DNA from 2 places in the Pseudaeromonas paramecii genome. Region 2 is predicted to be linked to the other one. Evidence: predicted binding sites of a transcription regulator. Region 2 holds the regulator's gene; the other holds the start of a gene.
What was found. Region 2 encodes sigma-54, which starts transcription at its own class of promoters, with help from an activator protein. Its sites were predicted from a motif close to TGGCACNGTTTTNGCTT; they were not measured.

Region 1: flgA (flagellar basal body P-ring formation chaperone FlgA) is a predicted target of sigma-54. The motif match lies at 2,159-2,175, and genes of this name have one in related genera.

The regions. Positions count from the first base shown of each region.
Region 1 is NZ_BAABFC010000009.1:176,574-180,780, forward strand. Features, by position in the region: gene flgB (flagellar basal body rod protein FlgB) at 1-288, opposite strand, end outside; gene ABD847_RS06255 (CheR family methyltransferase) at 345-1,169, opposite strand; gene ABD847_RS06260 (chemotaxis protein CheV) at 1,192-2,103, opposite strand; gene flgA (flagellar basal body P-ring formation chaperone FlgA) at 2,274-2,990, shown strand; gene flgM (flagellar biosynthesis anti-sigma factor FlgM) at 3,077-3,412, shown strand; gene ABD847_RS06275 (flagella synthesis protein FlgN) at 3,409-3,828, shown strand; gene ABD847_RS06280 (LPP20 family lipoprotein) at 3,872-4,207, opposite strand, start outside.
Region 2 is NZ_BAABFC010000012.1:7,422-11,628, forward strand. Features, by position in the region: gene rapZ (RNase adapter RapZ) at 1-422, opposite strand, end outside; gene ptsN (PTS IIA-like nitrogen regulatory protein PtsN) at 430-876, opposite strand; gene hpf (ribosome hibernation promoting factor) at 879-1,166, opposite strand; gene ABD847_RS08615 (RNA polymerase factor sigma-54) at 1,202-2,650, opposite strand; gene lptB (LPS export ABC transporter ATP-binding protein) at 2,696-3,421, opposite strand; gene lptA (lipopolysaccharide transport periplasmic protein LptA) at 3,425-3,949, opposite strand; gene lptC (LPS export ABC transporter periplasmic protein LptC) at 3,924-4,207, opposite strand, start outside.

The sequences.
Region 1 (4,207 bases), on a different contig from region 2:
GACGGTGTTTCCATCCCCCGTATCGGCCTGCAGCGGCACCCGATATTTGAGCGTGCCACTCATGGCGCTGGCGCCAGCCAGGTGCTGGTTATTGGTACGCATCAATTCTGTGGTTCCACTTTGCAAACCCTGGGCCTGACTCAAGGCACTGGAAAAGTCCAGATCCTGGGCCTTGTAGCCGGGGGTATCGGCATTGGCAATGTTGCCAGCCAGAACCTCGGCCCGCTGAGAACGCACCCCTATGGTGTACTGGTGGATCCCGAATGCTTTGTCGAATGAAATGGTCATGGCGCACCTCCTGCTAGAAATTAAGCAAAAGGTGTGCCACTGGCTAGGGAGGGAGGTTATTTGAGCTTGTAGACAATCCCCGGATTACACCGGATCATCTCAAAGCGGTCGGTTAAGCCAGTCAGAGACTCAGAGGCCCCCAACATCAGATAGCCACCTGGATTCAGGCTGCCAGCGAACTGGTTGAGTATCTTGGACTTGATCTCAGGAGAGAAGTAGATCAACACATTACGACAAAAAATGATGTCAAACTTGCCCAACAAGCTATAGCTATCCAGCAAGTTGAAGGGACGAAAAGACACCAATTTTTTGACTCTGTCACTCACCCGCATCTTGTTGCCGTCGCACGCTTCGAAAAATTGACGCTTACGTTCTACGGACAAACCCCGAGCCAATGCCAGATTATCGTAGATGCCTTCCTTACATTGGTTCAGCATAGAGGCAGAAATATCCGTCCCCACAATCTGCACTCCACCCGGCAGGGTGCCAGGGCGCTTCATCTGCTGCTCCAATGCCGTGATGGCGATGGAATAGGGCTCCTGGCCCGAAGAGCTGGCGGCAGACCAGATCCGCAAGGTTTTGCCACTCTTACCCAGCTCAGGAAAGATACGATCCGTCAGCAACTGAAACGGATAGGTATCCCGAAACCATAAGGTTTCGTTGGTGGTCATGGCATCCACCACCGCCATTTTGAGATCCCGTTCACGGGGATCCATGGCTCGCTTGATCAGATCGGCCAATGTATCGGCACCGTATTGACCAACAAGAGGAGCGAGTCGACTCTTCACCAGATACTGCTTATTGGCGCCCAGCACTATGCCACTCTGGGCCTCCAAAAAGGCACTGAACTGTTTATAAAGCTCGTCGGACAGTGTCTTCATTAATCTTCTTCAACTCGTTGTTTTACAGGGCGTCTTGAACGGCCTTGGCCAGTTCGTCCGGATGGAACTTAGCGATGAAGTTGTTTGCTCCCACCTTCTGTACCATCGCCTGGTTGAACACGCCACTCAAGGAGGTATGCAATATGACGTGCAGATCCTTGAGCCCAGGATGATTACGGATCTCCGCCGTCAGGGTATAGCCATCCATTTCCGGCATTTCAATATCCGAGATAACCAAGCCAATCTGTTCAGTGATCGGGCCCTTTTCCAACATGTCCAGCAACATAGTCAGCGCATCTTTCCCATCCTTGGCCAACAGGCATTTGACACCGATGGCATTGAGCGCACGCTCAACCTGTTTGCGGGCCACGGAGGAATCGTCTGCGACCAGCACCATGCGACCACGGGTATGATGCGCCTCGCTTGAGGCAACCACATCATCACTGACATGGGTATTGACCGGCGAAATCTCATCCAGGATCTTTTCAACATCCAGGATCTCCACCAGCTCGCCATCCACCTCGGTGACGGCTGTCATATAGTTGAAACGCCCTGCCCCCTTGGGTGGAGGCAGGATAGCTTCCCAATTCATATTAATGATGCGCTCTACCGAACTCACCAGAAAACCCTGCACAGAGCGGTTGTATTCGGCAATGATGATGAAGCACTTGGAGAGATCCTGGATGGGCTTACCGCCAGTGGCCAGGCTCAAGTCGATGACGGAGATGGTCTGCCCGCGAATATGGGCCACACCGCGAACAAACGGATGCAGCTTGGGCATGACGGTTAACGCCGGACACTGCAGTACTTCGCGCACCTTGAACACATTGATGCCAAAACGTTGACGCCCCACCAACTTGAACAACAGCAACTCCAACCGATTCTGGCCAACCAGCTGAGTCAGTTGGTTTACGGAATCCAAGATACTCGCCATAATTTACTCCATTTTTGGCTCAAGGCTGCAGCCGTCTGACGGAACCCGTGCGCACGGGCATGTCTTTTGCATACCCTTTATGTCACAAGACCTGAGTAGGTCATCATATGAGCTGAGGCCTGGATATTGCTTCGCATCCACCTCAGATTGCAGGATCAGTATAAGTCTATATGAGCCTATTGTGCTTTATCGGCAAGAAGATGGAAACGATTAGTGGGCGTTACTTGATAGCGCTCTCATTGCTATCCACCCTTCCCTGCCAGGCTGCCGACGGTCAGCTGGTGCGGCAATTTGCCGAACAGTTTGTGCTGGATCAGATGACGGTGGATCCCACCAGCCGAGTTGAAGTCAGCGCCGGCCCGATTGACGATCGCCTCGGTCTCCATGCCTGTGACGGCCATCTGACCGCCCGCCTATCCGGCAGCGCAGAAGTACGACGCACCAATAGCGTTTATCTTAGATGCGAAGCCGAGCCCAAATGGGATATCTACTTACCGGTGCGTGTTAGGGTCTTGCGGCCTTTCGTGTCTGTCACCGAGGCAGCCCCGCGGGGCACAGTGCTGAGCGAAGGCTTAATGAGCATAGAGTTTATGGATGAGATATTACTGCGCGGCGATACCTTTACCGAGACGGCTCCGCTGGTAGGTAGCAGACTAAAGCGGGATCTGCGTCCTGGCCAGCCTGTGCGGCAGAACCAGATTTGTGTAGTATGCCGTGGTGATCAGGTGGAAATTCAGGCCCTCACCGGTGGCATGCAAATCAAGACTCAGGGAACCGCCCTGCAAGATGGTAGTTTCGGTGAGGCGATTCGCGTGGAAAACAGCCGCTCGAAGCGGGTGATCCAGGCCGTGGTAGAAAGCACTGGCAAGGTGAATGTGAATCTGTAACAGGGCGCAAAAAATTTTCTAAAGTTCGTATGCTCGGTGCCGATAAACAGGCATGACGCGAGATTGGCGACCAACAGGTAACTATCATGGCCATACACAACATCAATAACATGCTGGGTAACCAGTCCACCAAGGTGGCAAGTGGCAATACCAGCAGCCAAGCCGCCAGCAGTGCTGCCGACAATGCCGAGCAAGCACAGCAGGCCAAGGGCAGTGTACGCCAGGATGCTGTGGTGCTGACTGATCAGGCCCAGCAACTTGGTCGGGTTCAGCAGCGGCTGAGCAATGCCCCTACCACCAATCAAGCCAAGGTTGAGGCGCTCAAGTCTGCCATCGACAAAGGCGAATACAAGGTGGATAGTCAGCGGGTAGCCAAGAAGATGATGAGCATGGAATCCGATCTGGAAAAACTCTATCGATGAGCCCACTACTCGACCTGCTTCAACAGCAGGAAGATACGTTAAACCAGATGCTTGCGCTGCTTGAGGAGGAATTTGGCCTACTCAAGCAGCGCAAGGCTTTGGCGCTCCCGGAATTAACCGAAAAGAAACAACAACTCCTGGCCACCCTCGCCCAAAACGACCATGCCATCGCCGAAGCGTTACCGGATACCAATCTGCAACAGGAGTTTGCCGCCTTTCGTCAACGAATTCTGTCGCAGCTACAAGCCTGCCAGGAGCGTAACGAGGTCAACGGTAAGCTCATCGAACTGAATCTGCTCTCCAATCGCAAATTGGCCGCGGAGCTATGCCAGCTGCGGGACAAGAACAAACTCACTTACGACAACCGCGGCAACACCCAACCAGGCAAGAATGGTTCACTAAATATCAAGGCGTAAAAAAACCACTACAAGGTGGTTTTTTTATTTTGCCTGCCGTCCCTTATTGCGCCCCTTCCAAGCGGTACAGGTCATAGAGTACCTGAGTATCCAGCTCCAATTCGGTAGCATACATGTTGTCCAACGGATAGCTCTGCACTACCCGGGCACCCCGCACCATCCCCTCCACCGACGCCTGCAACTGATTGCTGGTCTGCACCGCATCACGCAATGTAGTGGCCCCTTGGATCTGCTGGCCATACACCTGCTCGGTTAATTCCCGATAGGCATCGAGTTTGGAGGCACGGATCGCCTGCAGCACCTTCTCCGACCGGCTTGGACCAGGCTGGATATCGATGACGGCATAACCGACCGCATGGAGCACCGGAAAGCGCGTCGG
Region 2 (4,207 bases):
AGGTGGCTGGTGTCGATGCGCAGATCGGCACTGGTGGACAGGGGCGAGAGCAGGGCTGTCTCATGCTGGATGGCCTGCTCCAGGGTCAGTTGCTTGCGGGACAGGGGGTGCAGCCGCCGGGTCTCGCTGTAGCGGCGGATGAGAATGGGGTTGTCGGCATCGATGAAGAAGCTGGTGAATTCCAGATCCGAGGCCTGACGCAGCAGCCCCAGGATACGTTCCAGATCCTCGCTCTGCTCCGGCAGGTTGCGCACGTCTATGCTGACCGCCATCTCCTCGAACTTGCCACGCAGCTCGGCCACCAGTTGTGGCAGCAGGGAGACCGGCAGGTTGTCGACACAGTAGTAACCCAGATCCTCCAGTACCCGCAGGGCTATGGTCTTGCCGGAGCCGGACCGGCCGCTGACGACGATGAGTTTCATGGGCTCCTCAGGGGGCGGTGATCAGTTGGTAGAGCATTTCATCATTGTCCGCCAGGCGCAATTGGCGACAGAGGTTTTTGTCACTGAGTTTTTTGGCAATCAGCCCCAGGGTTTGCAGGTGCTGCTTGCACTGGCTCTCGGGTACCAGCAGGGCAAACAGTATGTCGACGGGTTGGTTGTCGATGGCATCGAAGGGGATGGGCTGCTCCAGGGTCAGCAGCACACCGGTCACCGGCAGCTCGTCCGGGATACGGCCGTGGGGGATGGCGATGGCGCCACCAATGCCGGTACTGCCCAGCTTCTCCCGGGCCAGCAGGCATTCGAACAGCTCCTGGCTGTCGATGCCCAGCTGTGCGGCGGCAAGTTCACTGATGATTTCGATGGCGCGTTTTTTACTGGAGCAGGGAACTGCACTCTTGGTGCAGTTCCCGCTGAGCAGGTCGGAGAGTTGCATGGTTATTTGCTGGAGATCTTTTCTTTGTGTTTGATGAGTTGCCGGTCCAGCTTATCGATCAGGGCATCGATGGCGGCGTACATGTCCGCATCCTGGGCATTGGCAAAGATTTCGCCGCCGTTGACGTTCAACTTGGCTTCGGCGATTTGATTGAGCTTCTCCACGTTCAGGATCACCTGGACGTTATTGATCTGTTCGAAGTGACGCTCCAGCTTGGCAAACTTGGTGGTGACAAAATCGCGCAGGGGATCGGTGAGTTCGATGTGATGACCTGAGAGATTAATTTGCATAACGTCGTCCTTAAGTAGGGCCCCGTAAGTGTGACTTACAGTAGGCGTTTGCGCTGACTAGACGGGGGAATCGACAAGGACTCGCGGTACTTGGCGATGGTCCGTCTGGCTACCATGATACCTTGCTCGGTGAGCAAATCCGCGATCTTGCTATCGCTTAAGGGTTTTGCCGGGTTTTCGGCCGCCACCAGCTTCTTGATCAGGGCACGGATGGCGGTGGAAGAGCACTCCCCCCCACTCTCAGTATTGACGTGGCTGGAGAAAAAGTACTTCAGCTCGAAGATACCCCGCGGGGTATGCATGAATTTTTGCGTGGTCACCCGGGAGATGGTGGACTCGTGCATCTCGACGGCTTCGGCCACGTCGTTGAGCACCATGGGCTTCATGGCCTCTTCACCGTATTCGAAGAAGTCCTGCTGCTGCTTGACGATGCAGTTGGCCACCTTGAGCAGGGTCTCGTTGCGGCTCTCCAGGCTCTTGATGAACCACTTGGCCTCCTGCAGGTGCGAGCGAATGAACTGGGTATCGCTGCTGTTGCGGGCGTGACGGGCCATGGAGGCATAGGTTTCGTTGATGCGGATCTTGGGCATGGCATCGGGATTAAGCTCCACCACCCACTTGCCCTGCTTCTTGCTCACCGCCACATCCGGGATCACATACTGGGAGTCGGTTTGCATCACCCGATTGCCGGGTCTGGGCTCCAGCTGCTGAATGAGATCCAGCACCTCCTTGAGCTCGGACTCCTTGAGCTGCATCTTGCGGGCCAGGGTGCGATAGTCCCGGTTGCCCAGCAGATCCATGTGTTCGGCCAGCACCTGCTTGGCCTCGGCCAACCAGGGGATGCCGGGCGCGTATTGGCCCAGCTGGATCTGCAGGCACTCCTGCACCGAGCGGGCGGCCACGCCGATGGGGTCGAAGTGCTGCACCCGCTTGAGCACGGCGGTCACCTCGTCCAGCTCAACCTGGATATCCTCATCGCTCACCGCCTGAACGATATCGTCCAGATCAATGGTGAGGTAACCCGAGTCGTCGATGGCGTCTATGATGGCCAGGGCGATGGCCTGATCCACCTCGCTAAAGGGGGTGAGCTGCATCTGCCACAACAGGTAATCCTGCAGCGTCTCTGTGGTTTCGCCCTGATAGAGGAAGTCTTCATCGCCACTGATGGGGCTGCTGGACTGGCCGGAACCGGCAGCGGTGTAGACCTCGTCCCAGGAGGTATCCATGGGCAGATCATCCGGCAGCTTGTCCTGTTCCATGGCTTCGCTGGTATCCAGCTGGCTGCTGTCCTGTGCTTCCTCGCTGGGTTGCTCTGACTCGTGGGTATCGCTCTCCTCCTGCTCCAGCAGCGGATTGGCATCCAGCGCCTGTTGGATTTCCTGCTGCAGCTCCAGTGTGGAGAGCTGCAACAGACGAATCGCCTGCTGTAGTTGTGGCGTCATGGCCAGAGACTGACCCAGTCGCAACTGTAAGGATGGCTTCATCTATTTCCGTATGTCCTTGTTAATGCAATGCCGGTGACGAGAAGATCAAATGCTGAAGGCGTCACCCAGGTAAACCCGCTTCACCTGTTCATTGGCCAAAATCTCGCTGGGTGTCCCTTCCGCGATCAGATGTCCATGGCTGACGATATAGGCTTTCTCGCAGACATCAAGTGTTTCCCGCACGTTGTGGTCTGTGATGAGTACGCCCAATCCCCGATCCCGCAGGTGTTCTATGATGCGTTTGATATCGTTCACCGAGATGGGATCCACCCCGGCGAAGGGCTCATCCAGCAGGATGAAGCGGGGCTCGGCGGCCAGGGCCCGGGCGATCTCCACCCGACGGCGCTCGCCACCGGACAGGCTCTGGCCCAGATTCTGGCGGATATGGGTGATGTGAAACTCCTCCAGCAGGGACTCCATCTTCTGCCGCCGTTCCTCCTGGGTCAGTTCAGGGCGGATCTGCAGCACTCCCAGCAGGTTCTCTTCCACCGTCAGGCGACGAAAAATCGAGGCCTCCTGGGGCAGGTAACCGATGCCGTTACGGGCCCGCAGGTGCATGGGCATGGAGCTGATGTCCAGCTCGTCGATGCAGACCTGGCCGCCGTCCTGCTGTACCAGGCCGACGATCATGTAGAAGGAGGTGGTCTTGCCGGCGCCGTTGGGGCCCAGCAGACCCACCACCTGGCCGGCGGCCACCTGGAGGGAGACGTCGCTCACCACCTGGCGACCCTTGTAGCTCTTTTTCAGATTGGCGGCATGTAACAGGGCCATGGCTTAGGGTTTCTCCTGGGCCGGTTGATCGAAGCTGCCCATCTCGTCGGGCAGGAAGATGGTCTTGACCCGGGAGCCTCCGCTGCTTTCGGCCACCATCTGCTGTTTCTGGATGTCATAGCGGATCTGGTCACCGCTGATCTCGTTGTCCGACTGCTTGATGCGGGCGTTGCCAGTGAGCAGTACCATGCGCTCCTTGAGCTTGTAACTCAGGCGATTGGCCTGGGCATCCACCGGCTTGCCGTTATCCAGCACCTGGTGGAAGCGGGCCGGGCGGCCGGTGGCTATCATCTCATCGGCACCCTTGTCACCGTGGCGGATCACCTCCACCTTGTCGGCATGGATTTCGATGGTGCCCTGACGGATCACCACATCATCCAAAAAGGTCAGCCTGTTGTCGTTGAGCTCGGCCACCTGGCGCACCGAGTCCACGTAGACCTTCTGCTTGTAGTCGCTTTGCTTGGCCATCACGGGTTGCAGGCACAGGGCCAGCAGGCACCACTTAAGGCTGGTTGAAGTAGATACCATGACTCTTGTCCAGAATTTCATAAATGCGTTGATCCAGTTGCCCCAGTAAGCCCACACCTTCCAGGTGGAAGCGGGGACCTTCCATGGTCACGGGATGATGGTTACGAACCTCGTTACGGAGCAGATCCATCTCCAGATAGGGAGTCTCGAGCCAGTCCAGGGTGTCATTGGCGGTCAGGGCCAGGATGCGGACCTGATCCCGTAAGATGGCGTTGTCGTTGAGATTGAGGATGCCCTGCTTGGCGCTGATGCGCCACT